DNA from 3 places in the Streptomyces sp. NPDC048248 genome. Region 2 is predicted to be linked to each of the others. Evidence: predicted binding sites of a transcription regulator. Region 2 holds the regulator's gene; each other region holds the start of a gene.

Region 1 (9,591 bases), on a different contig from region 2:
CCGTCTCGACGGCCTTCAAGGCCGGCCACGACGTGGTGCGGCCGCAGAAGCCGAACACCATCGCCAAGTCGCTGGCCATCGGCAACCCGGCCGACGGGCCGTACGTGCTCGACATCGCGCGCCGTACGGGCGGTGCGGTGGAGGATGTCAACGACGAGCAGGTCGTCGACGCGATCAAGCTGCTGGCCCGGACGGAAGGGATCTTCGCGGAGACCGCGGGCGGTGTGACCGTTGGCGTGACGAAGAAGCTCATCGACAGCGGTCTGCTCGACCCGTCCCTGTCCACGGTCGTCCTGAACACCGGCGACGGCCTCAAGACGCTTGACGCCGTCGCCCCGACCACGGGGCCCTCGGCGACCATCCGCCCGAGCCTGGACGCGTTCCGCGCGGCCGGTCTGGCCGGCTGACCCGCCGTACGCAGCCATACGGCCGCCGTACGCAGCCATACGGCCGGCGAGCGCAGCCGTAGGCAGTCGCACAGCCCCGAACTTGTACTCCGAAGTCGCTGGAAGGCAGAACCCATGAGCGTCAACGTCCGCATCCCCACCATTCTTCGCACCTACACCGACGGCAAGGCCGAGGTCGCGGCAGACGGCGCGACCCTCTCCGAGGTGATCGCCGACCTGGAGAAGAACCACCAGGGCATCGCGGCCCGGGTGCTGGACGACGCGGGCAAGCTGCGCCGTTTCGTGAACGTCTACGTCAATGACGACGACGTGCGTTTCGAGCAGGGCCTGGAGACGCCGACGCCGGACGGGGCGGGTGTCTCGATCATTCCGGCAGTGGCCGGCGGGTGCTAATTCGCGCCATCTCTTCTCTCGCTTGACTGGAATTGCCCCGTCCGCCGAAAAGCGGACGGGGCAATTCCGTTCTGTGAAAGGGGATACCATGGCGATGATCCCTCTCCGCGCGCGTGCCGAACGCATATGAGACCGCGGCGAGTTGTGCCCAAAGTGTGTGCGGCATTTGTCGCCCAGGTGCGTTATGCCCGGCCCGGCTTGCCCAGGGAAAGCGGTGTTTCACCGCATATTGCCGATTCTCCGGCGCCAGAATTCTCGTCCGATTGACCTGTTGCGCTGGGCAGTGGTGCAGATACATTCAGCGGCGGTCGACGCGTTCCGGCGCACACCCCGCGGGCCTTTCGGGGGGTGAGGTCTGACCCGGGTCCGCGGAGTGCGGTCCTGTGCAAGGGCCAGTAATAGGGGAGTTAGGCATGGCTCAGGGCACCGTCAAGTGGTTCAACGCGGAGAAGGGGTACGGCTTCATCGCGGTCGACGGTGGTGCGGATGTTTTCGTCCACTACAGCGCGATTCAGATGGACGGCTACCGCACCCTTGAGGAGGGTCAGCGGGTCGAGTTCGAGATCTCGCAGGGCCAGAAGGGGCCGCAGGCGGACATGGTCCGGGTGGCCGGCTGAAGCGCCGACCGACTGCAGCGTGATGAGGGTCCGCATCCCTGAGGGGGTGCGGGCCCTCTGCTGTGTGTCCGGTGGCCGTCGTGTCCGGCGGGTGTCCGGTGGGCGTCCGGAGGGTGGGCCATCGCGGGAGGCGCTTGCACTCGCACCCCCCGAGTGCTAATCATTGCGTTAGCACTCTCCGAGTGAGAGTGACAGTTAAGGACCGACTCGGTGAGGTCGGCAGGCCGGTGGGGCAAGGAACCACAGGCTCGCAGACCGTCCGTCGCGGGCGCCAGCGCGGTCCGGAGCAATCCACCCCTGTCCGGGAGGACCACTTCACATGGCCAAGATCATCGCGTTCGACGAGGAGGCACGGCGCGGTCTCGAGCGCGGGATGAACCAGCTCGCCGACGCCGTCAAGGTCACCCTCGGCCCCAAGGGCCGCAACGTCGTCCTCGAGAAGAAGTGGGGCGCCCCCACGATCACCAACGATGGTGTTTCCATCGCCAAGGAGATCGAGCTCGAGGACCCGTACGAGAAGATCGGCGCCGAGCTGGTCAAGGAGGTCGCGAAGAAGACGGACGACGTCGCCGGTGACGGCACGACGACCGCGACCGTCCTGGCGCAGGCGCTGGTCCGCGAGGGCCTGCGCAACGTAGCCGCCGGCGCCAACCCGATGGCCCTCAAGCGTGGCATCGAGAAGGCCGTCGAGGCCGTCTCCGCCGCCCTGCTCGAGCAGGCCAAGGACGTGGAGACCAAGGAGCAGATCGCCTCCACCGCCTCCATCTCCGCCGCCGACACCCAGATCGGCGAGCTCATCGCCGAGGCGATGGACAAGGTCGGCAAGGAAGGCGTCATCACCGTCGAGGAGTCCCAGACCTTCGGTCTGGAGCTGGAACTCACCGAGGGTATGCGCTTCGACAAGGGCTACATCTCGGCGTACTTCGCCACCGACATGGAGCGTATGGAGGCGTCGCTCGACGACCCGTACATCCTGATCGTCAACTCCAAGATCGGCAACGTCAAGGACCTGCTGCCGCTCCTGGAGAAGGTCATGCAGTCCGGCAAGCCGCTGCTGATCATCGCCGAGGACGTCGAGGGCGAGGCCCTGTCGACCCTGGTCGTCAACAAGATCCGTGGCACCTTCAAGTCCGTTGCCGTCAAGGCTCCGGGCTTCGGTGACCGCCGCAAGGCCATGCTCGGCGACATCGCCATCCTCACCGGTGGCACCGTCATCTCCGAGGAGGTCGGCCTCAAGCTGGAGAACGCCGGCGTCGACCTGCTGGGCCGCGCCCGCAAGGTCGTCATCACCAAGGACGAGACCACCATCGTCGACGGTGCCGGTGACAGCGAGCAGGTTCAGGGTCGTGTGAACCAGATCCGCGCCGAGATCGAGAACTCGGACTCGGACTACGACCGCGAGAAGCTCCAGGAGCGCCTGGCGAAGCTGGCCGGCGGCGTGGCCGTCATCAAGGCCGGTGCCGCCACCGAGGTCGAGCTCAAGGAGCGCAAGCACCGCATCGAGGACGCCGTTCGCAACGCGAAGGCGGCCGTCGAGGAGGGCATCGTCGCCGGCGGTGGCGTGGCCCTGCTCCAGGCCTCCGCGGTCTTCGAGAAGCTCGAGCTCGAGGGCGACGAGGCCACCGGTGCCAACGCGGTGAAGCTGGCCCTGGGGGCCCCGCTGAAGCAGATCTCCGTCAACGGCGGCCTCGAGGGTGGCGTCGTTGTGGAGAAGGTGCGCAACCTGGCCGTCGGCCACGGCCTGAACGCCGCGACCGGCGAGTACGTCGACATGATCGCCGAAGGCATCATCGACCCCGCCAAGGTCACGCGCTCCGCGCTGCAGAACGCCGCCTCCATCGCGGCGCTGTTCCTCACCACCGAGGCCGTCATCGCCGACAAGCCGGAGAAGGCGGGCGCTGCCCCGGCCGGCGGCGGCATGCCGGGCGGTGACATGGACTTCTGATCCTCCCGGATCAACTGTCCTCACGTTCGCAGGGGCGGCACCTTCCTTCCAGGAGGGTGCCGCCCCTGCGGCGTTTCCATGGGCCGCGGTGCTGTGGCTACAGCCGTCGCCGTCGGTCAGCGGGCGTGGTCCTTGAGCTTTTCCGTCTTCAGGGTGATACCGATGGGCCGGGGATTTCGATGAGGCTTCCGTAGGGGTGCGAGACCCGGATCGGATGCTTGCCGTTCCTCGGTTCGCTGTACACCGTGACGGTGCACGTGTCGCGGTCGATGAGGAGCTATACGGGGATGCCGGCGACAGCATGACCGTCGAGCTTCTCGTGACGGGGACGGCGGGCACGGCGGGCATGGCGGTCGGTTTCGGCGTGAGCCCCGAGGGCGCCGGACGTGTCCGTATGCCATGTCGGCTGTCCAGCGGGCATGGCATACGGACACGTCAAGCGCGGGCCCGTTTCGGGGGCACGGTGTGGCGCAGGGGTCAGACGTTCGCCGGTTGGGCGTCCGGGTCCTGGTGGTCGGGTGTCGGGGCGGGAGCGCGGCCGCTGTCCGGGACGGCGGTCGGGGTGGTGGGGGCGGCGCCGGTGTCGGCATCGGTGCGGGTGTCGGCGTTCAGGTCTGTGAGCATCTGCTTGCTGAAGCCGAAGAAGTAGGTGGCGAGGAAGCCGACGACGTAGCCGACGGCCAGGCCCATGGCGTAGACGGCGATCGTGGTGCCGACGCCTTGGTTGCCCTTGACCAGGGGGAAGAGGGCCCAGCCGGACGGGCCGATGGCGGTGGAGCCGACGGCGTCGCCGAGTTGGTTGAACAGACCGACGAAGCCGCCACCGAAGGCTCCACCGACGCAGGCGGTGATGAAGGGGCGGCCGAGCGGGAGTGACACGCCGTAGATCAGGGGCTCGCCGACGCCCAGGAAGCCTGCCGGGAGGGCGGACTTGATGGTCGTACGCAGGGAGCCGTTGCGCGGGAGGCGGAGGTAGACGGCGAGGGCGGCGCCGACCTGGCCCGCGCCCGCCATGGCGAGGATGGGCAGCAGAACGGTGTAGCCCTGCTGCTCGATGAGGGTGGTGTGGATGGGGATCAGGGCCTGGTGGAGGCCCAGCATGACCAGGGGGAGGAAGAGCCCGCCGAGGACGAAGCCGGCGAAGGCACCGCCGTGTGCGAGCAGCCAGTTGGCGAAGCTGCCGATGGCGGTGGAGACCTCCCCGGCGGCGTACATCAGGCCGAAGATGGTGACCAGGCCGGTGAGGAGGACCGTGAGGGTGGGGGTGACGAGGACGTCGAGCGCCTCGGGCACCCACTTGCGGCACCACTTCTCCACCTGGACGGCGAGCAGGGCAGCGGCCAGCGCGCCGAGGACGCCGCCCTGGCCGGGGGAGAGCTTCTGCCCGAAGGCGGTGATGTTCGCGACGCCCGGGAAGACGATGATCGCGGCTACCGCGCCGCCCAGGATGGGGGTGCCGCCGAACTCCTTGGCGGTGTTGTAGCCGACGAACACGGCGATCAGCGACATGAATCCGGAGGCCATGGCGGCCAGTGCCGGGACGGCCGAGGGCAGCCAGCCGAGGTTGGTCAGCAGGCCGTTGATGCCCGCGACGATGCCGCAGCCGATCAGGGCCGGAATCAGCGGGACGAAGATGTTGGCGATCCGGCGCAGGAAGAGCTTGACCGGGGTGGCGTTCTTCGCCTTCTGGCGGGCCTTGAGGGCTGCGCCCTGGGCGGCCAGTTCATCCGCGGTGGTGGAGTGCGACGCAGCGGGGTCGGACTCCGGTGCCGGGGCGGCGGTGGCGGGCTCGGGGGCTGAGGGTGTGGCGGTGGCCGGTTCGGGGGCGGTGGCCGGTTCGTGAGTGGTGGCGCGCGCCTCCTCGACCAGTCGCTCGAACTCGGGAGTGACCCGGGCGACCGTGCCGGGGCCCAGCACGATCTGGTAGGTGTCGTCCTCGACCACCCCCATCACGGCGGGCAGTGCCTGCAGTGCGTCGTCCTGGACCAGCGAGCGGTCCACGATGCCGAGGCGGAGCCTGGTCATGCAGTGGGCGATGGAGGAGAGGTTCCCGGCGCCGCCGACGAGGGGGAGGATCGCGGCGGCGGTGGCGCGGTTCTTGTCTTCGCTCATGTGCGGTGCCTTGCTGTGCGAGCAATCAGGGGTCGGGTCAGGTGTTCCGCGTGGCCTGCAGGGCTGCGCGGAGATGGCCTCGGGAGTCGTGGAGAAGGCGGGCGGCCGTCGGACCGTCGACCTCGCCGAGGAGGGTGAGGATGGCGTTCTTCACCTCGCCGTCCGTCGCGGCGAGCGCTGCCTCGATCTCCTGATCACCGGCGCCGGTGGCCAGCGCGACGATGCGCCGGGAGCGGGCCCGCAGCTTTTCGTTGGAGGCGCGGACGTCGACCATCAGGTTTCCGTAGGTCTTGCCCAGCCGGATCATGGTGATCGTCGAGAGCATGTTGAGCACCAGCTTCTGGGCCGTGCCCGCCTTCAGCCGGGTGGAGCCGGTCAGCAGTTCGGGGCCGACGACGACCTCGATGCCGTGCTCGGCGGACGCGGCCAGCTCCGAGCCGGCGTTGCAGGACAGGCCGATGGTCAGGGCGCCCAGCGAACGGGCGTGCTCGACGGCCCCGATGGCGTACGGCGTGCGGCCGGAGGCGGAGATGCCGACGACGGTGTCCAGGTCCGTCAGACCGATCGTGGACAGATCCTCGGCGGCGAACTTCTTGCTGTCCTCGGCGCCCTCGACGGCGGTGACCATCGCGGACGGGCCGCCCGCGATCAGACCGAGCACCTCGGAGGGATCGGTGTTGAACGTCGGCGGGCACTCGCTGGCGTCCAGCACCCCGAGCCGGCCGGCCGTGCCGGCCCCGGCGTAGATCAGCCGGCCGCCCTGGGCCATCCGCGCGGCGGTGGCGTCGATGGCGGCGGCGATCTGCGGGAGCTGCCCGGCGACGGCGGCGGGGACCTGAGCGTCCTCACCGTTCATCGTGCGGGCGATCTCCAGGGTGGAGCACCTGTCGATCTCGGCGAGCTCGGGCCGGAACGCCTCTGTGGTGAGGGTGTCCAGCTGGGCCCGCAGCTGTGCGTGTTCGGCGGGGGAAGTCATGGGTGTCGGCTCTTTCCGGGCTCGTACGGCTCAGTACGACGTGATGGGTGCGGGGCTCGGCGGCAGTGGGCAGGGGAGCGCAGCGCTGAGGGGCGGCGCTGACAACCGGCGCTGATGACCGTCGCTGAAGCTCAGCGAGGGGAGCGCGGGGAGTGGCGGTGCGCGAGAGCTTCGTAGGACGCGGAAAGGGCGGGCGCCGCGGTCTCGTAGGTGCGCTGCGCCACTCCTATGAACAGGCAGTCGACGACGAGGAGTTGGCTCGTCCTGGAGGACATCGCGGCCGGTCGCAGCTCGCTCTCGCGGGCGGTGGAGGTGGTCAGGATGTAGTCGGCGTACGAGGCGATCTCACTGTCCGGGCGGCCGGTGATCGCGATGGTTGTCGCGCCGTGGTCGAAGGCGACCCGCAGTGGCTCTATGACGTCGGTGGTGCGCCCGGAGTGGGTGATGGCGATGGCGACATCGCCGGTCCGCAGCTGCACGGCGTTCGTCACGGCGAGGTGCGGGTCGGAGTGCGCATGCGCGATCAGGCCGATGCGCAGCAGCTTCTGGGCGAGGTCCTGGCCGACGAGGTTGGACGCGCCGATGCCGTAGACGTCGATGCGGCGGGCCGCGGAGAGCACGCCGACGGCGGCTTCGAGCTGGGTGACGTCCAGACCGGCCGCGGTGTCGGCGAGGCACTGCTGCTCTTCCTGGGCGAGCTTGGCGACGACGTCGGTCAGGGAGTCGTCGACCGCTATGTCGGCCGTCACGGCCGGTGCGCCGCCGGCCGCCTGCTGCGCGGCGAGTGCGGCGAGCGCCAGACGCAGATCGCGGTAGCCGGGGTAGCCGAGCAGCCGCGAGGTCCGCACGACGGTGGCCTCGCTCGTGCCGGTGCGTTCCGCGAGGCCGGTGACGGTGAGGGCGGCACAGCCGGCCGGGTCACCCGCGACCGCTTCGGCGACTCGCTGCATGGAGCGGGTCATCGTCGGGACGAGGGTACGGACCTTGGCGGCCAGTGCCGCGGGGGCGGGTGGGGCCGGGGCCGGCCGGGTATCGGTGGCCACGTCCTTGAAAGTTTCCTTCAGGCTGCTGCTCACAGCTGAAAAGTAATTTCATAGACGTCGTGCGTCAATACCCTCCGTGAGACCTGTGGACAAGCGGCGTGGCGCGCATCGACCTGTGGATGACGGTGGGGTGCGGCGCGGGTCCGCGAGACAATGGACGGCATGGAGCTGGAACAGGCATTGCATGCCGCGCGAGCGCTGGTCCTCGCCGACCTGATGGCGGACGACGTCGCGGACGCCGACATCGTCTCGCTCGTCGAGGACGCGGTCGTCCACCGCCGATGGTGGGTCGAGCAGTGGCCTGAAGGTGTCGGATTCGTCGCGGGACTGATAGCGCAGGACGTCCAGGACGCGTTGCTGGAGAGGTACGGCCGCTGGCCGCTGTGCCCCGTATGCACCCAGTCCGGGGACCCTCACGCGCTGGATGTCGAGCCGGAGTTGGGGCCCGATCCGCACTGGGTCTGCCCCAAGACGGCGGTCGCGGTGGCCCGCGTCGGCAGGCTGCGCACCCCCACCGAGGGCTGACGCGATGACCGGGCCGGAGAGCTGACGTGGCGATCTATATCGATCCGCCGACGTGGCCGGGCCACGGACGGATGTGGTCGCACCTGGTCAGTGACACCTCCTTCGAGGAGCTGCACAGCTTCGCGGCCGCCATCGGCGCGCCCAGGCGGGCGTTCGAGCGCGATCACTACGACCTGCCCGAGGAGCGGTACACCGACGCGGTGCGCGCCGGGGCGGTGGAGATCGGCAGCAAGGAGCTCGTCCGCCTGCTGACGGCCGCGGGGCTGCGCAGGCCCAAACACCGCCCTGGGCCGGCGGCCACGGGGCGGGAGGGCGTGCCCGACGAGCCCACTGGCGGCGCGTCGCACCGCCGGGGCGGCGGGTAGCCCGCGCACGATGGGGCCAGTTTCGTGCGCCGCACCGAAAGGGACAGCCATGTCAGCCAGGGAACCGGCCACCACGCTCACCACCAGGTTCAGCAGCGAGGACGCCACCCCCACCGCGTGGTCCACGGCGGTGGGCGGCCTGACGGAGGCGGAGATCTTCTGGCTCAGCACCGTCCGGCCCGACGGCCGCCCGCACGTCACCCCGCTGCTCGCCGTCTGGGCGGACGACGCCCTCCACTTCTGCACGGGCCCGGACGAGCGCAAGGCCAAGAACCTCACGGCCAACGCCCGGTGCGTGCTGACCACCTCCACGGCCGGCGGCAACGACCTGCATGCCGGACTCGACGTGATCATCGAAGGGGAGGCGGTACAGGTCCAGGACGAGACCACGCTGCGCGGGCTGGCTGACCTGTACGCCGCCAAGTACGGCAGCGACTGGCACTTCGACGTGCGCGACGGCGCGTTCTACGGCGCCGGCGACCGTGCCGACGTCTTCCGGGTCGAGCCCGTGCGGGCCTTCGGCTTCGGCCGCGGGGAGACCTACAGCCAGACCCGCTGGAGCTTCGACGGGCAGAGGTGAGGGGGCGGGGCAGAGGAGCGCCGGGCCGGCAAGGGCTGGCGGAGCGGCCCCCTCGACGCAGGCGCAGAGGCAGCCGGCCGGCGTCACACGGGCAGGCGCTGCGCCGAAAGACACTGGCGCACGCAGCAGGCCCCAGAGACTGCCGACACAGCGACCAGGGGTGCGCGGGTGCGGCGCCGACCCGGTCCGTGCCCGCCCCAGCAGGGGAGGTCCTCCGGGTCACCGGGTAGCGCCGATCCTCGCGCGGTCGGTGCCTGGTGGACATCACCCCATGCGGTCGGTGTCAGGAGAAACTGACCGCACGGGTCGACCGGTGCCCGCCCGTGCCGGCCCTGCCGGTCAGTGCCGCCTTCCGCCCGCTTCGGTCAGTGCCGGTCGGCGTTCTCGGGCTTGGTGATGACGACCCCCGAGGAGGCGACGAGGCGCGAGGGGTGGGGCGAGCGGTGCAGCCGGTAGGCGATGGCGGTGGTGCCGACGGCGACCGCCGCCAGGGCCGCACCGGTCCAGGCGACGGACGGGTATCCCCAGCCCGCGCCGATGGTCAGGCCGCCGAGCCAGGGGCCGAGCGTATTGCCGATGTTGAACGCGGCGGTGGTGGTCGCGCCGGCCAGCGTGGGCGCGGCATTCG
Region 2 (9,591 bases):
CCTCCTGGAGGGCAAGGGCACCGTCGCCCTCGACTCCTCCAAGATCGGTACCTACGACGTCAGCTGGCCCGCCCGTACGGAGGAGCCGAACGGCGTCACCAGCCCCGAGGAGCTCATCGCGGCCGCCCACTCCTCCTGCTACTCCATGGCCTTCTCGCACGGCCTGGCCGGCAAGGGGTACACCGTCCAGTCCCTCGACACCCAGGCCGATGTCACCTTCAAGCCGGGCGAGGGCATCACGTCCATCGTCCTGACGGTGAAGGCCACCGTGCCGGGCCTGTCCGAGGACGACTTCCAGGCCGCCGCCGCGGACGCCAAGGCCAACTGCCCGGTGAGCCAGGCGCTGACGGGCGTCAAGGACATCAGGCTCAACGCTCAGCTGGTCTGAGCCGGCGGCCGGCCCGTCACACGGCGGGCCGGCCGTTTCCCGCACGTGCGCGGCCGCGCCGCGCGGTGCCGGGCAGGCCGCTCCGGAACGGCGGTGCGCCGGCGGCCCGTTGGACGTCCGCTCAGCTCCAGCGCCCCGTACGCCCCAGCAGCAGCGCCGTCGCGGCCGTGCCGGCGGTGGAGGTCCGCAGCACACTCCTGCCGAGGCGGTACGGCGCGGCACCGGCCTCCGCGAACGCCGCGAGCTCCTCCGGGGAAACACCGCCCTCGGGGCCCACGACCAGCACGATGCCGCCCGTGGCGGGGAGTTCGGCGGTCGCCAGCGGGGTGCTGCCCTCCTCGTGGAGGACGGCAGCGAAGTCGGCACCGGCGAGCAGCGCGGCCACCTGCTTGGTCGACAGCGGGTCCGTGACCTCAGGGAACGTCAGCCGCCGCGACTGCTTGCCGGCCTCCCGGGCGGTCGTACGCCACTTGCCGAGCGCCTTGGCGGCCCGCTCGCCCTTCCACTGCGTGACACAACGCGCCGCCGCCCACGGCACGATGACGTCCACACCGGTCTCGGTCATCGTCTCGACGGCCAGTTCTCCGCGGTCCCCCTTGGGGAGGGCCTGGACAACGGTGATCCGTGGCGCCGCGGGCGTTTCCGTGCGCAGGTCGTCGACCACGACGGTGAGACGGTCCTTGCCCTCGACGGCGGTGACCGTGCCCTCGGCGCCGGCCCCACGGCCGTCCGTCAGCACGACCGCTTCGCCGACCCGCAGCCGGCGAACCGACACCGCGTGCCGGCCCTCCGGCCCGTCCACGGTCAGCGCGCGGCCGGCCCGTACCTCCGCGAGGGAGTCGACGAGGAAAACCGGCGCCGTCATGATGCGGCCCCCGCAGCGCCTCGCGGCAACCCGGCGCGCGCGGCGACCAGTTCGTCCGCCAGCACCTCCACCAGACGGCCGGCGGGCATCTCGCGTGCCATCCGGTGCCCCTGTCCGGCCCACAGCGCCATGCCCTGGGCGTCGCCCGCCTTGGCCGCGGCCTTGCGCAGTCCGGAGGTGAGGTGATGCACGGCGGGGTAGGCCGCCGGGGCGTACGGGCCGTGCTCGCGCAGGAAGCGGTTCACCAGGCCGCGGGCCGGTCGTCCGGAGAACGCGCGGGTCAGCTCGGTACGGGTGAACAGCGGGTTGGTCAGCGCCTGCTTGTGCAGGGTGTGGGCACCCGACTCGGGCGTGACGAGAAAGGCGGTGCCGAGCTGCGCCATGTCCGCGCCCGCGGCCAGTACGGCGGCGATCTGCGACCCGCGCATCAGCCCGCCCGCCGCGATGATCGGGATCTGCACCGCCTCGTGGACCTGCGCGACCAGGGAGAGCAGCCCGATGCCGGCACCGGTCCCGTCGGCCTGCGGGTCGTCGCGGTGGGTGCCCTGATGGCCGCCCGCCTCGACGCCCTGGACGCAGACCGCGTCCGCTCCCGACCACTGCGCGGCCTGCGCCTCGGCGGCGGTGGTGACGGTCACGACTGTGGCCGTGCCGACCTCGGCGAACGCGTCGAAGACGGCGCGGGAGGGGCAGCCGAAGTGGAAGGAGACCACCGGCACCGGGTCCTCGCGCAGGATCGCCAGCTTGGCGTCGTAGCCGTCGTCCCCACCACCGCAGGGGTCGATCTCGCCCAACGGCGTCTCGTACCAGGTCGCCTCGCCGGCGAGCTGCTCGCGGTAGACCTCGACGGCCGCCATGTCGGCGAGCGCCGGCTGCGGCATGAAGAGGTTCACGCCGAAGGGCCGGTCGGTCAGCCCGCGCAGCTGTTTGATCTCCTGATACATCCCGTCGGCGGTCTTGTAGCCGCCGGCGAGGAAGCCGAGACCACCGGCTTCACAGACAGCGGCGGCGAGCTCCGGACAAGCGACGCCGCCCGCCATCGGGGCCTGCACGATCGGATGGCGGCAAAGATCGGTCAGCGCGGTGGGCATGACCACATCGTGCCACGCTCACGACCGCGTCCAGAACCGGGTCCGCGCCGGTCCCGGAGGGGTTTCCCCCCGGGACCGGCGCGGTCCTTCGCATGTGTGCCGCCGTCGGCCTAGCGGCCGTTGAAGGCATCCTTCAGCCGCGAGAAGAGCCCCTGCTGCCCCGGTTGAAAGGTGCCCGTGGGGCGCTCTTCACCACGGAGCTTGGCCAGCCGCCGCAGCAGCTCTTCCTGCTCGGGGTCGAGCTTGGAGGGAGTCTGCACCTCGACGTGGACGATGAGGTCGCCGCGGCCGCCGCCGCGCAGATGGGTCACACCGCGTTGGTGCAGCGGGATCGACTGGCCGGACTGGGTCCCGGGCCGTACGTCGATCTCCTCCATCCCGTCCAGCGTCTCCAACGGACACTTGGTGCCCAGAGCAGCCGCTGTCATCGGGATGGTGACCGTGCAGTGCAGATCGTCGCCGCGCCGTTGGAAGACCGGGTGCGAGACCTCGTGGATCTCGACGTAGAGGTCACCGGCGGGGCCGCCGCCCGGGCCGACCTCGCCCTCCCCCGCGAGCTGGATGCGGGTGCCGTTGTCGACACCGGCGGGGATCTTGACGGTGAGCGTGCGGCGCGAGCGGATCCGCCCGTCGCCCGCGCACTCCGGGCACGGCGTCGGTACGACCGTGCCGAAGCCCTGGCACTGCGGGCAGGGCCGGGACGTCATGACCTGGCCGAGGAAGGAGCGGGTGACCTGCGAGACCTCACCGCGACCGCGGCACATGTCGCAGGTCTGCGCCGAGGTCCCCGGCGCCGCGCCCTCGCCGCTGCACGTCGTGCAGACGACGGCGGTGTCGACCTGGATGTCCTTGGTCGTGCCGAAGGCGGCTTCGTTGAGGTCGATGTCCAGGCGGATCATGGCGTCCTGGCCGCGGCGGGTCCGCGAGCGCGGTCCGCGCTGCGAGGCCGTGCCGAAGAAGGCGTCCATGATGTCGGAGAAGTTGCCGAAGCCGGCGCCGAAGCCGCCCGCTCCCGCACCGCCGCCGCCCGCCTGCGAGAGCGGGTCGCCACCGAGGTCGTAGACCTGCTTCTTCTGCGGGTCCGACAGCACCTCGTAAGCGGCGTTGATCTCCTTGAACCGCTCCTGGGTCTTCGGATCCGGGTTCACATCCGGGTGCAGCTCGCGCGCCAGCCGGCGGAAGGCCTTCTTGATCTGGTCCTGCGAGGCGTCACGGCTGATGCCGAGGACCGAGTAATAATCCGTGGCCACTTACGACTCCGCGAGGATTTGTCCGACGTAACGTGCCACTGCGCGTACCGCTCCCATCGTTCCGGGGTAGTCCATGCGGGTCGGTCCGACCACGCCGAGTTTGGCGACTGCCTCGTCGCCCGAACCGTAGCCGACCGCGACGACCGATGTGGACGCCAGGCCTTCATGGGCATTCTCATGCCCGATACGTACGGTCATGCCCGAGTCCTTGGCCTCCCCGAGCAGCTTGAGGAGCACGACATGCTCCTCAAGGGCTTCGAGCACCGGCCGGATGGTCAGGGGGAAGTCGTGACCGAAGCGCGTGAGATTGGCGGTTCCGCCGATCACCAGTCGCTCCTCGGTCTCCTCCACCAAAGTCTCCAGCAAGACCGACAGCACTGTCGAGACGGTGCCGCGGTCGTCCTGCTCGAAGGATTCCGGGAGATCCTGCACCAGCTGCGGCACATCCGCGAATCGGCGCCCCACGACCCGGCTGTTCAGCCGCGCCCGCAGATCCGCCAGCGATGCCTCACCGAACGGCGAGGGGCAGTCGACCAGGCGCTGCTCGACGCGTCCGGTGTCCGTGATCAGGACGAGCATCAGCCGGGCCGGCGCCAGCGAGAGCAGTTCGACATGCCGCACCGTGGACCGCGTCAGCGACGGGTACTGCACGACCGCGACCTGCCGGGTCAGCTGCGCCAGCAGCCGGACCGTGCGGCCCACCACGTCGTCGAGGTCGACGGCGCCGTCCAGGAAATTCTGGATCGCCCGCCGCTCCGGGGAGGACAGCGGCTTGACGCCGGCCAGCTTGTCGACGAACAGGCGGTATCCCTTGTCGGTGGGAATCCGCCCCGCGCTGGTGTGCGGCTGGGCGATGAATCCCTCGTCCTCCAGGGCCGCCATGTCGTTGCGGACCGTGGCCGGGGAGACCCCGAGCTGATGGCGTTCGGTGAGCGCCTTGGAGCCGACCGGCTCCTCCGTTCCGACATAGTCCTGAACGATGGCGCGCAGCACTTCGAGCCTGCGCTCACTGAGCATCCCGCGCACCTCCTGTCCGGGCGTCCTGCCGCTTCGTCTTCCCTGGCACTCACACGGGCCGAGTGCCAGGCCCTGAGCCAGTGTACGGCCGGGTAGCAAGGCTTGGGCAAGGCCGGCCGTACCGAGTCCCTACCCCCGGGCGGTGATCATCAGGTCTGCCGGGCAACGCTATCGCGATGGAGCTAGCGTCTCGGTATGCGCATTGATTGGGAAGAGGCCGGATGGGAACGGCTCGGTGACGGTCTTGCCCGACGCCGCATGCCCGGCTGGGACGAGACGGTCGGGGTGATCGCCGGTGCGACCGGCGTGATGATCGTCGACACCGGCGCGACGCTCCGCGACGGCGCCGACCTGCGCCGCACGATCCGCGGCCTGCTCGGCCGGGAAGTGACGCATGTCGCTCTCACCCACCCGCACTTCGACCATGTGCTGGGCACCGCGGCCTTCGCCGGCGTCGAGGTCTTCGGTGCGGCCGGGCTGGCCGACCTGCTCCGGCGCGACCGCGACGAGCTGCGGCAGTCCGCCGTGCACCACGGCGTCGACCGGGACGCCGCCGCCGAGGCCGCCGATCTGCTCGTCTCCCCGCACCACCACGTCCACGGCGAACTGACCGTCGACCTGGGCGACCGGCAGGTGCTGCTCGCCAACGTCGGCCCCGGCCACACCGCCCACGACATGGCCGTCCTGGCACCCGGCGGCCCCGGCGAACCCGAGGTCGTCTTCTGCGGCGACCTCGTCGAGGAGTCCGGTGAACCGAACGCGGGCCGGGACGCCCTGCCCGCGCAGTGGCCGGCGGCGCTGGACCGGCTGCTCGCCCTCGGCGGCGAGGACGCGGTGTACGTGCCGGGGCACGGAGCCGTGGTGAATGCCCGGTTCGTCCGTGACCAACGTGACGCGCTGGCCACCCGTTTCGGCGTGTCCCCCGGCTGACCGGCCCGCGGCCTCTATCTTCCGTCCCGTCCCTCCCCTCACCGGCCGTGCGTCACAGAACAGGTCCTCATGCAGAGCAAGCGCTACAGCCCCGACCTCACCCCGCCCTGGAAGAAGCAGCGGCCCGCCCCCGAGGTGCCCGCAGAGCCCGATCTGGTGGTCGAGGAGGTCACCTCGGGCTTCTGCGGAGCGGTGATCCGCTGCGAGAAGACCTCTCAGGGCCCGACGGTGACCCTGGAGGACCGGTTCGGCAAGCACCGGGTGTTCCCCATGGAACCGCGCGGCTTCCTGCTGGAGGGCCGGGTCGTCACCCTGGTACGGCCCCAGTCGCGGCCCGCTGCGAGCGCCCCGGCGCAAACCGCGTCGGGCTCCGTCGCCGTCCCCGGTGCCCGGGCCCGGGTCGCGCGGGCGGGCCGGATCTACGTGGAGGGACGGCACGACGCCGAGCTGGTCGAGCGCGTCTGGGGCGACGACCTGCGCATCGAGGGCGTCGTCGTGGAGTATCTGGAGGGCATCGACGATCTGCCGGCGATCGTCCGCGGCTTCTCGCCCGGACCCGACGCCCGCCTCGGCGTCCTCGTCGACCACCTGGTCCCGGGTTCCAAGGAGTCCCGCCTGGCCGCCGAGGTCACCGGCGCCGACACCCTCGTCGTCGGCCACCCCTACATCGACGTCTGGGAGGCCGTGAAGCCGTCGTCCGTCGGCATCCCCGCCTGGCCGACGGTGCCCCGCGGCCAGGACTGGAAGACCGGGGTCTGCCGCGCCCTCGGCTGGCCGGAGAACACCGGCGCCGCCTGGCAGCGGATCCTGTCCTGCGTCCGCTCGTACAGGGACATCGAGCCGGCCCTCCTGGGGCGGGTCGAGGAGCTGATCGACTTCGTGACGGAACCGGACATGAGGCGGTAGCGCCCGGCTCGCCCCCGGATCAGTCGACCAGGTCGCGCACCACCGCGTCGGCCAGCAGGCGTCCACGCAGGGTCAGCACGGCGCGGCCGCGCTCGTACGGGCCGGACTCCAGGAGGCCGTCGGCCAGGGCGCGGGCGGCCGCACGGGCACCCGCCGGGGCGAGCAGCTCCAGCGGGCAGCCGTCGGAGAGCCGGAGTTCGAGCAGGATGCGCTCCACCCGGCGGTCCTCGTCCGGCAGGATCTCGCGCCCGGCGCCCGGGGAGCGGCCCTCCCCGAGAGCCTGCGCGTAGGCACCGGGGTGCTTGACATTCCACCAGCGCACGCCGCCTACGTGGCTGTGCGCCCCGGGGCCTGCCCCCCACCAGTCCGCGCCGGTCCAGTACAGCTCGTTGTGACGGCACCGGCCGGCCTCGGAGGTGGCCCAGTTGGAGACCTCGTACCAGGTGAAACCGGCCGCGGCCAGGCGTTCCTCGGCGATCAGATAGCGGTCGGCGTGCACGTCGTCGTCGGTCATCGCGACCTCGCCCCGGCGGATCCGGCGAGCCAGCTGGGTGCCCTCCTCGACGATCAGCGCGTAGGCCGAGACATGGTCGGGACCTGCGGCGATCGCGGCGTCGAGCGAGGCCCGCCAGTCGTCGTCGCTCTCGCCCGGCGTGCCGTAGATCAGATCGAGGTTGACGTGCTCGAAACCGGCCGCGCGCGCTTCCGCGACACAGGCCTCGGGGCGGCCCGGGGTGTGCGTGCGGTCGAGGACCTTCAGAACGTGCTGCCGGGCGCTCTGCATGCCGAAGGAGACCCGGTTGTAGCCGCCCTCCCGCAGCTCGGCGAGGTAGCGCGGATCGACGGACTCCGGGTTGGCCTCGGTGGTGATCTCGGCGTGCGGCGCGAGGCCGAACTCCTCGCGGATGGCCGCCAGCATCTTTCCGAGGTCGGCGGCGGGCAGCAGCGTCGGGGTGCCGCCGCCGACGAAGACCGTCTCGACCGGCCGGGGGTCGTCCCCCAGCACCTTGCGGGCCAGCCGGATCTCCGCCACGACGTGGTCGGCGTAGTTGTCGCGGGAGGCGAGGGCGCCGCCGGAGCCCCGCAGCTCGCTCGCGGTGTAGGTGTTGAAGTCGCAGTAGCCGCAGCGGGTCGCGCAGTACGGCACGTGCAGATAGAAGCCGAGGGGTCGCCCGGCAGCCCCCGCCAGCGCATGACCGGGCAGCGCCCCGTCCTCGGGCATCGGCTCACCATCAGGCAGTGCGGAAGGCATGGAGTCCATTGTCCGTCATCCGCACACGGGCTCGGTCCGCGCGCCCGCCTACGCCGGCGCGACCGCCGCCGCCTGGAGCACCAGCAGGGCCAGGTCGTCGTCGGGCGGTGTCGGTGCGAAGGCGTGGACCGTGCTGCGGATGTGCTCGGCGATAGCACCGGCGCCGAGGCCGGTACAGGCAGCGAGGGCGGTCGTCAGACCCTCCTCGTCGTCGAACTGACGCCGCCCCGAGCGGCGCTCGGTCACCCCGTCGGTGACGCACAGCAGCGTCTCACCGGGGCACAGGTCGAACGACTCGCTCACATACGAGGCGTCCTCCACCACGCCCAGCAGCATCTGCGGCACCGCGACGACCCGTACCGCACCGTCCGCCCCCAGGACCAGCGGCAGCGGATGGCCGGCGCTGGCAAGGGTGCAGCGGGCACCGCCGGAGCCGTTGCGGTACGGCACGATCTCGCCGTAGAGCAGCGAGAGGAAGCGGGCCTGCTCGCCCTCGTCGCGGATCTCGACCGGCGCCTCGGCACCCGCACCGGCCGCCGCCACCGCGGCCGCGACCGCCGCCACCGAATCCGCGGCCTCCCGCGCCATGGTCTTGTTGAGCCGGTCCAGCACCTCGGCGACACCGAAGCCGTCCCGGGCCAGCAGCCGCAGGACCGGCCGCGCCAGCCCGGTGACGGCAGCCGCCTCGGGCCCGCTGCCGCAGACATCACCGAGCGCGAAGCACCAGCGGCCGTCGCCCGCGTCGAACAGGTCCCAGAAGTCCCCGCCCGCCCAGGCGCCCTCACGCGGTTCGTAGACGACCGCCGACTCCACCCCCGGCACCTGCGCGCGCCCACGGGGCAGCAGACGGCGTTGCAGCACCTGGCTGATGCGCTCCTGCCGGCTGTAGGCGCGGGCCGTGGCGACGGCACGGGCGACCCGGCGGCAGAGGTCCTCGATCAGGCCGACCACCTCGTCGGGGAACCGCGGCAGGCCGCCGCGGCCCAGCAGCAGGGTGCCGAGCCGACGGCCGCCGGCCACCAGGGGGCAGGCCAGGGCCGCACCGCCCTCGCCGTACGGTTCGTGCGGCCAGGGCACAGCGGTGGGCAGCTGATCGAGGGCGCCGCCGCGGGCCGCCGCCGGCGGCGGATCCTTCTCCAGGGCCGCTCGGAGCGCGTCGGTGCGGCTCTCGTTGGAGTGCCAGACGCGGGCCAGCCGCTGCGTCTCCCCCGCCGCGTCGATGCCCCGCCCGGGAGCGCCGCCGTCGCCGTCGTAGAGCCACACCGCGCACCAGTCGGCGAGCCGCGGCACGCTCAACTGGGCGGCGAGCGAGGCGACCTGATCGGCGTCCAGCTGGCCGGAGAGCAGGTCGGAGGCCTCGGCGAGGAAGGACAGCGCGCCGTGGTGGATCCAGTCCGCGTCGGAGTGCTGCCGGGCGGTCCGGCGTGGCGCCGGGGCCAGCAGCTCGGCGGCCCGCAGCTCGCGCTGCAGCATCTGGTGGTCGAAGAAGATCTCCGGCTCGGGCCGCCCCGCGCCCTCCAGCGTCCCGACGGGGAGGCGGAACCACACGGTCTTCATGGCGCGGCGGTAGGTGATGCCCCAGGACTCGGCAACCGCGCTGACCAGCTGCAAGCCGTGCCCGCCGCCCTCTTGGGCCGCGCCGTCCTCCCGCCCGCGCACCGGCCGCGCCGGGTGGTGGTCGGAGACCTCGATGACGACGCCCGCGCGATCGCCCTCCTCCTTGTCGCCCTCGGGAAGCGCGCCCTCGGTGGCCTGCGCGCCCGCGTGCGCCGCCGGTCCTCCGTCCCCCGGCCCGCCGGACGCCTGCGGACTCCCGGACGCCGTCGGCTCCTCCGGAACCCCGGGCTCCAGGCGGCAGCGCAGCTCCACGGCCGTACCGGCGTGCACCACGG
Region 3 (9,591 bases), on a different contig from region 2:
CGGACCGCTCGTCCTCGGCATCGAGACCTCCTGCGACGAGACCGGCGTCGGCATCGTCCAGGGCCACACCCTCCTCGCCGACGCGATCGCCTCCAGCGTCGACGAGCACGCGCGCTTCGGCGGTGTGGTGCCCGAGGTGGCCTCCCGCGCGCACCTGGAGGCGATGGTCCCCACCATCCAGCGCGCCCTGAAGGACGCCGGCGTCTCGGCGAACGACCTGGACGGCATCGCGGTCACCGCCGGGCCCGGCCTGGCGGGCGCCCTGCTGGTCGGCGTCTCGGCGGCCAAGGCGTACGCCTACGCCCTCGGCAAGCCGCTGTACGGCGTCAACCACCTGGCCTCGCACATCTGCGTCGACCAGCTCGAACACGGCCCGCTGCCGGAGCCGACGATGGCGCTGCTGGTGAGTGGCGGCCACTCGTCCCTGCTGCTCGCCCCGGACATCACCACCGACGTCCGCCCGCTCGGCTCGACCATCGACGACGCCGCGGGCGAGGCGTTCGACAAGATCGCCCGGGTGCTGCACCTCGGCTTCCCCGGCGGACCGGTCATCGACCGCTACGCGCGCGAGGGCAACCCCGACGCGATCCGCTTCCCGCGCGGGCTGACCGGGCCCCGCGACCCCGCCTACGACTTCTCCTTCTCCGGCCTCAAGACGGCCGTCGCGCGCTGGATCGAGGCCAAGCGGGCGGCCGGTGAGGACGTCCCGGTCGCGGACGTCTCGGCGTCCTTCCAGGAGGCGGTCGTCGACGTGCTGACCCGCAAGGCCGTACGGGCCTGCAAGGACAACGGGGTTGACCACCTGATGATCGGCGGCGGGGTGGCCGCCAACTCCCGGCTGCGGGCCATGGCCGAACGCCGTTGTGAGGACGCCGGCATCGTCCTGCGGGTGCCGCGGCCCAAGCTGTGCACCGACAACGGGGCGATGGTCGCGGCGCTGGGCGCGGAGATGGTCGCCCGCAACCGGCCGGCCTCCTCCTGGGACCTTCCCGCGGACTCCTCCCTGCCGGTCACCGAGCCGCATGTGCCGGGCGTGGCACCCGCACCGCACCACGGGCACGACCACGACCACGTTCATGAGGTGAGCAAGGAGAACCTCTACTCCTGAGAGGGAGCGGCCGCCGCGGAGACCGTCGGCAGGCGCCGTAGGGCCCGCGTACGCCTGCCGTCTCCCTCCCCCGCACCCGCCGGAAGTCCTACGCTGGTCCCGGCACCGGCGCGGGGAGGCGGCAGGCTGTGGACTGGTTCTGGTGGGTCTTCATCTTCTTCATGGCGGGCGGCTTCGCGAAGGTGGCGGACACCGCCCGTACGGCACTGCGCACCCGCCACGAACGCAAGATGGAGCGGCTGGAGGGCGCCCGCCGGGAGCGGCTGGAGCTCGCGGCGGCCCACAAGCAGCCGGAGCCGGTGTGCGGTTGCACCCACCACCTCGCCAAGCACGACAAGCGCGGCAAGTGCCATGAGCTGGTCGAGAGGGCGGTCGCCTGGGACGCGGACCGCACACCGGTGCAGTACGAGGCCGGGCAGTGCACCTGCCAGCAGTACGTCGGCCCGCAGCCGCTCTCCCAGATCTACGCCGAGGACCTCACCGACCTGGCCTGAGCGGGCTGCCCCAGCAGCATGGTGGGGGCCCCGGCCACCCGGGTGAGGAAGATCGTGCAGGACTTCCCGCCGCCACCGAGCTTCAACTTCTTGCGCAGCTCCTCCGGTTCGACGGCCGAGCCGCGCTTCTTGATCACTGCGATGCCCACCTCGCGCTCCCGCAGCAGCGCCTTGAGCTTCTTGAGGTTGAACGGCAGCACGTCCGTGATCGCGTAAGCGGTCGCGTACGGCGTCCCGGTCAGCCGGTCCGCGGTGATGTACGCGATCGTCGGGTCGATCAGCCGCCCGCCGACCTGACGGGCGACATCGGCGACGAGATGGGCCCGGATGACCGCGCCGTCCGGCTCGTACAGCCAGTCCCCGACCGGGCCCGGCTCGGGGTCGGGCAGATCCGCACCGAGCAGGGAGCCACCGGAGGGCAGCAGGGTGGCGCGGCGCGCGCCGGGGGCGAGCGCGGGCGCGGAGCCGGGCGGCGTCGTCCCGAACCACAGGACGGCCTCCTTCACCTCGCCGGAGTCGGAGATCCACTCCGTCTCGGCGTCGGCCGGCAGCGCGTCGTGCGGCACACCGGGGGCGATCTTCAGCGCTGCGAACGGCGCCGCGCGCGCCGCCTCGACGGCCCACGACAGCGGCGGCGAGTACGCCTCCGGATCGAAGATCCGCCCGCCGCGCACCCGGCTCCTGCGGGCCGGGTCCACGAACACCGCGTCGTATCCGGCGGTGGACACCTCGGTGACGTCGGCGCACCGCACCTCGATCAGCTCCGCCAGGCCCAGCGCCTCGGCGTTCGCCCGGGCCGCGGCGCAGGCCAGGGGGTCGCGGTCGACCGCGAGGACAGAGATCCCGGCCCGCGCCAGGGCGATGGCGTCGCCGCCGATGCCGCAGCAGAGGTCGGCCAGGGTGCGGATGCCCAGCGCGGCGAGCCGGGCGGCGCGGTGTGCGGCGACCGTCGCGCGGGTGGACTGCTCGACGCCGTTGGGCGTGAAGTACATCAGCTGCGCGTCCGCCCCGAACTTCGCCGCCGCCCGCTGCCGCAGCCGTGCCTGCCCGAGGGCGGCGGAGACCAGCGGCGCGGGATGGTCGCGCCGCAGCCGGGTCGCGGCCGCCAGTTCGTGGGCCGGATCGTGGTCACGCAGCGCGGTCAGCAGCGCCTGTCCCTCGGGGGCCAGGAGCGCGGAGAAGGTGTCGAGGTCGGTCACCTTCCCCATTGTGGGCCAGCCGGTGGACCGCGCCGCGTGCCGGTCGGCGGCGCCGTCGCGGCGGCCGGCCGCACTGCCAGAATCCGGCGTCATGCAGCTTGTCGGACTTCTGCGGGGCAGACCGGTCCGGGACGCGGTGGTGTGGTGCGTGCTCGGTGTGGCGGCCGGCTACGGCGCGGTGGCCGGCGGGGGAGGGCAGGACGACGAGCCGGTCCACGGTTCCGGTATCGCCGCCCCGGCCGCCGGTGCGGCTCTCGGCCCGGCCCGCGGGCAGGAGGGCGCACACGCCCGCCGGGCGGCGGTGGCCCGGCGGTGGGGCCTGGCGGCGCCGCCGCTCCGTGCTCCGAAGCCGCCGAGCGAGAAGCCGGACCTGGCCCGCGAGTCGCGAGCCGGCGGCCGCGACCTGCCGGCCGTCGTCTCCCGGGTGCCGACCGATCAGCGGGTGGTCTTCCTGACGATCGACGACGGGGACGACAAGGACCCCGAGTTCGTGCGGATGATGCGCGAACTCGACGTCCCCTACAGCGCGTTCCTCAGCCACTACCTCGCCAAGGAGGACTACGGCTACTTCCGCGGCATGCACAAGCTCGGCGCCGGGCTGCACAACCACACCCTGAACCACCCCTTCCTGCCGGGGCTTGACGCGGCAGGACAGCGCAAGGAGATCTGCGGGCAGCAGCGCAACCTGCGGCGCGAGACGGGCCGGCGGCCGCGGCTGTTCCGTCCGCCGTACGGCGAGTACACCGCGCAGACCCTGCGCATCGCGCGCTCCTGCGGCATCCGGGTCGTACCGCTGTGGACGCAGGAGGCCTTCCCCGACCGGATGGACCACGGCGGGGCGGACGGGCGGCTGCACCCGGGCGACATCATCCTGACCCACTTCCGGGGCCGCGGGGACTGGCCGGGTTCGATGCCCGACGTGGCGCGCAGGGTGCTGCGTACGGCCACCGAGCAGGGGTTCGCCCTCGCCCGGCTGGAGGACTACGTCTGAGCGGGGCCGGGCTACCTGCGCCGCCGCCGCGACCTGCCGGCACCCGGGCCCACCGGCTCACGCCGGCGCTGGGCGGTGTCGCTGATCCGCAGCAGCAGCGCGATCATCATCCAGTTCGCGACCAGTGACGAGCCGCCCTTGGCGAGGAAGGGCAGGGCCTTGCCGGTCAGCGGGATCAGGCCGGTGACGCCGCCGGAGACGACGAAGACCTGGAGCACGAGCGCCCCGGAGAGCCCGACCGCCAACAGCTTGCCGAACGGGTCGCGGGCGGTGAGCGCGACCCGCAGGCCGCGCTGGGCGAGCAGCGCGTACAGCAGCAGCACGGCCATCACCCCGGCCAGGCCGAGCTCCTCACCGACCGTGGTGAGGATGAAGTCGCTGTTACCGGCGAAGCCGACCAGTTCCGGGTGCCCGCGACCCAGGCCGCTGCCGCCGATGCCGCCGCTGCCGAAGCTGAACAGTGCCTGGGCGGCCTGGTCCGAGATCAGACCCGGCGGCCGCTCGGACTCCGGCAGGAAGATGTCCATGGGATGCAGCCAGGCCATGATCCGGCCCTTGACGTGCGGTTCGACGGAGCCGACGACGGCCGCGCCGACCGAGGCCATGGCCAGGCCGCAGAGCACCCAACTGGTGCGCTCGGTGGCCATGTAGAGCATGATCACGAATACGCCGAAGAAGATCAGCGAGGTGCCCAGGTCACGCTCGAAGACCAGCACCAGGAGGCTGATGACCCAGATGGTGAAGATCGGCGCGAGCTGCCGGCCCGGCGGCAGCTGCACCCCCATGACGCGGCGTCCGGCCAGCGCCAGCGCATCGCGGTTGACGGTGAGATAGCCCGCGAAGAACACCGAGATCATGATCTTCACGAACTCGCCGGGCTGCAGGGACAGCGGCCCCAGCAGGATCCAGCGCTTGGCCCCGTACATGTCGGCGCCGAAGAAGGCCGGTGCCATCAGCACGACCATCGCGACCACCATCGTCAGATAGATGTAGCGCTGCAGGATCCGGTGGTCGCGCAGGAGCACCAGGATGCCGATGCAGACCGCCACGCCGATCACAGTCCACACCAGCTGACCGTCCGCCGCCTGGGCGGTCTTCAGGCGGGGGTCCGCGGCGTAGGTGATGTCCAGGCGGTGGAGCAGGACGAGGCCGAGACCGCTCAGCAGGGTGGCCAGCGGCAGGATCAGCGGATCGGCGCGCGGGGCGAAGCGGCGGATCACCAGATGCGGGATCAGCGCCACGAAGAACATGGTGGCGGCGAACGGGGCCAGGCCCTCGGGCGGCCGGCCGGTCATCGCCAGACCGGTGGAGAGGTAGCCGAACACCGCTATCAGCACGACGAAGCCCAGCAGCCACGCCTCGGTCCTGCGGCGGTCCGGCGCCTGGGCGAGCGCGGCGAAGGTCATCGTGCGCTCGGCGTCGCTCTCGGGCTCACCCGCCGCCCGGGGCGCGCTGGTCGGTCCACGCACGGTTTCCTCCGCCATCGGTTGTCGGAGCCGCGGCCCGGACGGAGCCGTCGGGGCTGTTCGGAGCTGTCGGGGTGCAGGGCGCGGACTCAGCAGTCGAGGAGGTAGACGGGGCAGCCGTGGGCGGGGTTGCGGTGGTAGCGGAAGGTGTGGCCGATTCGGTGCGGGACAAGGGCCGGTGAGGGGCGGGCCGGGGCGCGGCCGCCTGCCACAGGGAGGGCCCGCGTCAACCCGTCGTGCGCGACGCGCGCAGCACAACTGGCACTCCGCTTGACCGAGTGCTAACCGCGTCATAGTCTCGGCATTGGCACTCTCCACCGGGGAGTGCCAAACACAGCGACGGGCAGGTCCGGCACCCGCGACGACGGATCCACCTGGTCGCCACCTCAGACAGTTAACCCCGTGAGATCTCCGAAGGGGGAGGTCGGATCGTGACGACCGCCAGCACCAAGGTTGCCATCAAGCCGCTCGAGGACCGCATTGTGGTCCAGCCGCTCGACGCCGAGCAGACCACGGCCTCTGGCCTGGTCATTCCGGACACTGCCAAGGAGAAGCCCCAGGAGGGCGTCGTCCTGGCCGTGGGCCCGGGTCGCTTCGAGGACGGCAACCGTCTTCCGCTCGACGTTTCCGTCGGCGACGTCGTGCTCTACAGCAAGTACGGCGGCACCGAGGTGAAGTACAGCGGCGAGGAGTACCTCGTCCTCTCGGCTCGCGACGTTCTCGCGATCGTCGAGAAGTAATTCACCCAGAATTGCCTAGATCTGCGCCCCTGGTTCCCGCGTCTAAACAACCGGGGCAGGGGCGCAGTTCGTTTGAGCGATAGCGGCCACCGCTGCGTGGCCGAGGATCGCAACGAGAGGACTTGAAGCAACCCATGGCGAAGATCCTGAAGTTCGACGAGGACGCCCGTCGCGCCCTCGAGCGCGGCGTCAACAAGCTTGCCGACACGGTCAAGGTGACGATCGGCCCCAAGGGCCGCAACGTCGTCATCGACAAGAAGTTCGGCGCCCCGACCATCACCAACGACGGTGTCACCATCGCCCGCGAGGTCGAGGTCGACGACCCGTACGAGAACCTCGGTGCCCAGCTCGTGAAGGAGGTGGCGACCAAGACCAACGACATCGCGGGTGACGGCACCACCACCGCCACCGTGCTGGCCCAGGCGCTGGTCCGCGAGGGCCTGCGCAACGTCGCCGCCGGCGCCTCCCCGGCCGCCCTCAAGAAGGGCATCGACGCCGCGGTGAAGGCCGTGTCCGAGGAGCTCCTCGCGACCGCCCGCCCGATCGACGACAAGACCGACATCGCCGCCGTGGCCGGCCTGTCCGCGCAGGACAAGCAGGTCGGCGAGCTCATCGCCGAGGCGATGGACAAGGTCGGCAAGGACGGTGTCATCACCGTCGAGGAGTCCAACACCTTCGGTCTGGAGCTGGACTTCACCGAGGGCATGGCCTTCGACAAGGGCTACCTGTCGCCCTACATGGTCACCGACCAGGAGCGTATGGAGGCCGTCCTCGACGACCCGTACATCCTGATCCACCAGGGCAAGATCGGCTCGATCCAGGACCTGCTGCCGCTGCTGGAGAAGGTCATCCAGGCCGGCTCCTCCAAGCCGCTGCTGATCATCGCCGAGGACGTCGAGGGCGAGGCCCTGTCGACCCTGGTCGTGAACAAGATCCGTGGCACCTTCAACGCCGTGGCCGTCAAGGCCCCCGGCTTCGGTGACCGCCGCAAGGCGATGCTCGGCGACATGGCCACCCTCACCGGTGCGACCGTCATCGCCGAAGAGGTCGGCCTCAAGCTCGACCAGGCCGGTCTCGACGTGCTCGGCACCGCGCGCCGCGTGACCGTCACCAAGGACGACACCACCATCGTCGACGGTGGCGGCAACTCCGAGGACGTCGTCGGTCGCGTCAACCAGATCAAGGCCGAGATCGAGTCCACCGACTCGGACTGGGACCGCGAGAAGCTCCAGGAGCGCCTCGCCAAGCTCGCCGGTGGCGTCTGCGTCATCCGTGTGGGTGCGGCCACCGAGGTCGAGCTCAAGGAGAAGAAGCACCGTCTGGAGGACGCCATCTCCGCGACCCGCGCCGCGGTCGAGGAGGGCATCGTCTCCGGTGGTGGCTCCGCGCTGGTGCACGCCGCCAAGGTGCTCGAGGGCTCCCTCGGCAAGGAGGGCGACGAGGCCACCGGTGTCGCCGTCGTCCGCCGCGCCGTCGTCGAGCCGCTGCGCTGGATCGCGGAGAACGCCGGCCTCGAGGGCTACGTCATCACCGCGAAGGTCGCCGAGCAGGACAAGGGCCAGGGCTTCAACGCCGCCACCGGCGAGTACGGCGACCTGGTGAAGGCCGGCGTCATCGACCCGGTCAAGGTCACCCGCTCCGCCCTGGAGAACGCCGCGTCGATCGCGTCGCTGCTGCTCACGACCGAGACCCTGGTCGTCGAGAAGCCGGCCGACGAGGAGCCCGCCGATGCCGGTCACGGCCACGGTCACTCCCACTGACGTCTGACGCGCTGCCGCCCCTGCGGCACTGAAAGGCCCCTGTTCCCGCTCGTGAGCGACGGGAGCAGGGGCCTTCCGCCTTGTCGGCTCCGTTTCGTCGGCTCTCGCCCGGCCGGCCTCGTCGATCGGTCCGGGCGGCGGTCCTGTCGGCCGGTCCCGTCAGCCTGTGAGCTGCCGCATCAGGCCCATCAGGTCCTCGTGCCACCAGCCTTCCTGGATCTTGCCGTCCTTGAACCGGAAGATCGTGGTGCCGGTCATGATGCACTGCCTGCCGGTGGGCGCGATGCCCATGAAGTCGCCCTTGTGGGTGCCGGTCCAGGTCCACAGCGTCACCACGTCGTCGCCCTGGCAGATCTCCCGCTCCAGGCTGAAGGTGAAGTCGAAGGCGGCGCGCCAACCGCTGACGTCGTTGCGGATGTGCTGCGAGCCCACGGTCTCCGTGGGCTTGGCGACGTCGTGGTCGCGGTAGTCGGACGCGAAGATCTCGTCGACGGCGTCGAGGTTGCCGCCGACGGCGACCTCATGAAAGAACCGGCGGGAAGTTGCCTCGTTCAACTGTTCTTCACGGACCACGTCGAGGTCGGTGAAGGTGGGCACCCCGTCGCAGAGCGCCACCATGTCCTGGAAGATCCGCTCCGTCTCCGGCAGCTGGGAATTCTTCATGGCCTCGTCGTACGACGGGAATTCGACGATCTCGACGATGTGGGCGTCGTCGGAGCGGTCCTTGCCGATGAGGCTGTGGGTGGCGGTCCGCTTGCCCTTGGTCTGGTCGACCCATTCGTCCATGAGCCGGTCCATGTCATCGAACCGGTCGGTCTTGAAGTCGATTATCTGTGCGAATCTCATGGTGTCTCCCGGGGTGGCTGGGACACTGCCATTTTAGTGGTTATGGGGCGATTCGAGGCCGCTGCCTTTCGTTCGGATCAGGCCGGTTCGCTGAGCGGTGCCATGCCCCGGGGGCCAGGCAAGATCCAACCGGCTTCGCGGGCACGGCCTAGGCCGAGTGGTGCAGTGACTCGGGGAGCACCGGATGCGCGAAGGGCAGCCCGGACGCGTAGCGCTCCAGCTCGTCCAGGGCCTGGTCGGTCATGCGGTGCAGCTCGGTGCCCAGCGAACCCGCGATGTGCGGCGTCAGCAGGACGTTCGGCAGCTCGTACAAGGGGGAGGCGGCGGGCGGGACTTCGGGGTCGGTGACGTCGAGTACGGCGTTCAGGCGGCCGGAGACCAGCTCCGGCAGGAGCGCCGACTCGTCGACCAGCGAGCCGCGGGAGGTGTTGATCAGGGTCGCGCCGTCCGGCATCCGGGCCAGTTCGCGGGGGCCGAGCAGATGCCGGGTGGCAGGCAGCTCAGGGGCGTGCACGGAGACGATGTCGCTGTCGGCGCAGAGGGCGTCCAGCGGGACGAGCCCGACGCCCAGGGCGGCGGCCTCGGCGGTGTCGACGTACGGGTCGTGCAGCAGGACGCGCAGGTCGAACGGGCGCAGCAGCTCGATGACGCGGCGGCCGATGCGGGAGGCGCCGATGATGCCGATGGTGCGGCGGTAGTTGCCGGCGCCGGCCAGCTCGCGCTGCCAGTCGTGCGGAGCGCGCAGGGCGCGGTGGCGTCGCGCACTGTGCAGCACCTGCTTATTGGCGAGAAGGATCATCGCCAGGGTGTATTCGGCGACGGGCAGGGCGTTGGCGGCGGCCGCGGAGGTGACGGCGATACCGCGGGCCCAACACGCCTCCGTGACATGGTGTTTGACCGATCCGGCGGCGTGGACGACCGCGCGCAGGCGGGGGGCCGCGGACAGTACGCGCTCGGTGAGCCGGGGCGCGCCCCAGCAGGTGAGGA

What was found. Region 2 encodes HrcA, which represses chaperone genes, less so after heat shock. Its sites were predicted from a motif close to TTNGCACTCNGNNNNNCNGAGTGCNAA; they were not measured.
Region 1: groL (chaperonin GroEL) is a predicted target of HrcA. The motif match lies at 1,586-1,612, and genes of this name have one in related genera.
Region 3: groES (co-chaperone GroES) is a predicted target of HrcA. The motif match lies at 5,517-5,543, and genes of this name have one in related genera.

Annotation. Positions count from the first base shown of each region.
Region 1 covers NZ_JBICZL010000009.1:298,518-308,108, reverse strand. The annotation lists gene thrC (threonine synthase) at 1-407, shown strand, start outside; gene ACGFZW_RS21545 (MoaD/ThiS family protein) at 522-800, shown strand; gene ACGFZW_RS21540 (cold-shock protein) at 1,214-1,417, shown strand; gene groL (chaperonin GroEL) at 1,737-3,362, shown strand; gene ACGFZW_RS21530 (PTS transporter subunit EIIC) at 3,840-5,474, opposite strand; gene murQ (N-acetylmuramic acid 6-phosphate etherase) at 5,512-6,450, opposite strand; gene ACGFZW_RS21520 (MurR/RpiR family transcriptional regulator) at 6,582-7,526, opposite strand; gene ACGFZW_RS21515 (hypothetical protein) at 7,656-8,018, shown strand; gene ACGFZW_RS21510 (DUF4031 domain-containing protein) at 8,045-8,383, shown strand; gene ACGFZW_RS21505 (pyridoxamine 5'-phosphate oxidase family protein) at 8,433-8,963, shown strand; gene ACGFZW_RS21500 (Cmx/CmrA family chloramphenicol efflux MFS transporter) at 9,329-9,591, opposite strand, start outside.
Region 2 covers NZ_JBICZL010000003.1:40,004-49,594, reverse strand. The annotation lists gene ACGFZW_RS06255 (OsmC family peroxiredoxin) at 1-388, shown strand, start outside; gene ACGFZW_RS06250 (16S rRNA (uracil(1498)-N(3))-methyltransferase) at 510-1,253, opposite strand; gene ACGFZW_RS06245 (nitronate monooxygenase) at 1,250-2,344, opposite strand; gene dnaJ (molecular chaperone DnaJ) at 2,455-3,594, opposite strand; gene hrcA (heat-inducible transcriptional repressor HrcA) at 3,595-4,611, opposite strand; gene ACGFZW_RS06230 (MBL fold metallo-hydrolase) at 4,807-5,541, shown strand; gene ACGFZW_RS06225 (DUF3097 domain-containing protein) at 5,611-6,447, shown strand; gene hemW (radical SAM family heme chaperone HemW) at 6,467-7,699, opposite strand; gene ACGFZW_RS06215 (SpoIIE family protein phosphatase) at 7,748-9,591, opposite strand, start outside.
Region 3 covers NZ_JBICZL010000004.1:372,735-382,325, reverse strand. The annotation lists gene tsaD (tRNA (adenosine(37)-N6)-threonylcarbamoyltransferase complex transferase subunit TsaD) at 1-1,108, shown strand, start outside; gene ACGFZW_RS10525 (hypothetical protein) at 1,237-1,602, shown strand; gene ACGFZW_RS10520 (methyltransferase domain-containing protein) at 1,572-2,810, opposite strand; gene ACGFZW_RS10515 (polysaccharide deacetylase family protein) at 2,893-3,792, shown strand; gene ACGFZW_RS10510 (FtsW/RodA/SpoVE family cell cycle protein) at 3,804-5,198, opposite strand; gene groES (co-chaperone GroES) at 5,690-5,998, shown strand; gene groL (chaperonin GroEL) at 6,133-7,758, shown strand; gene ACGFZW_RS10495 (ester cyclase) at 7,918-8,604, opposite strand; gene ACGFZW_RS10490 (hydroxyacid dehydrogenase) at 8,753-9,591, opposite strand, start outside.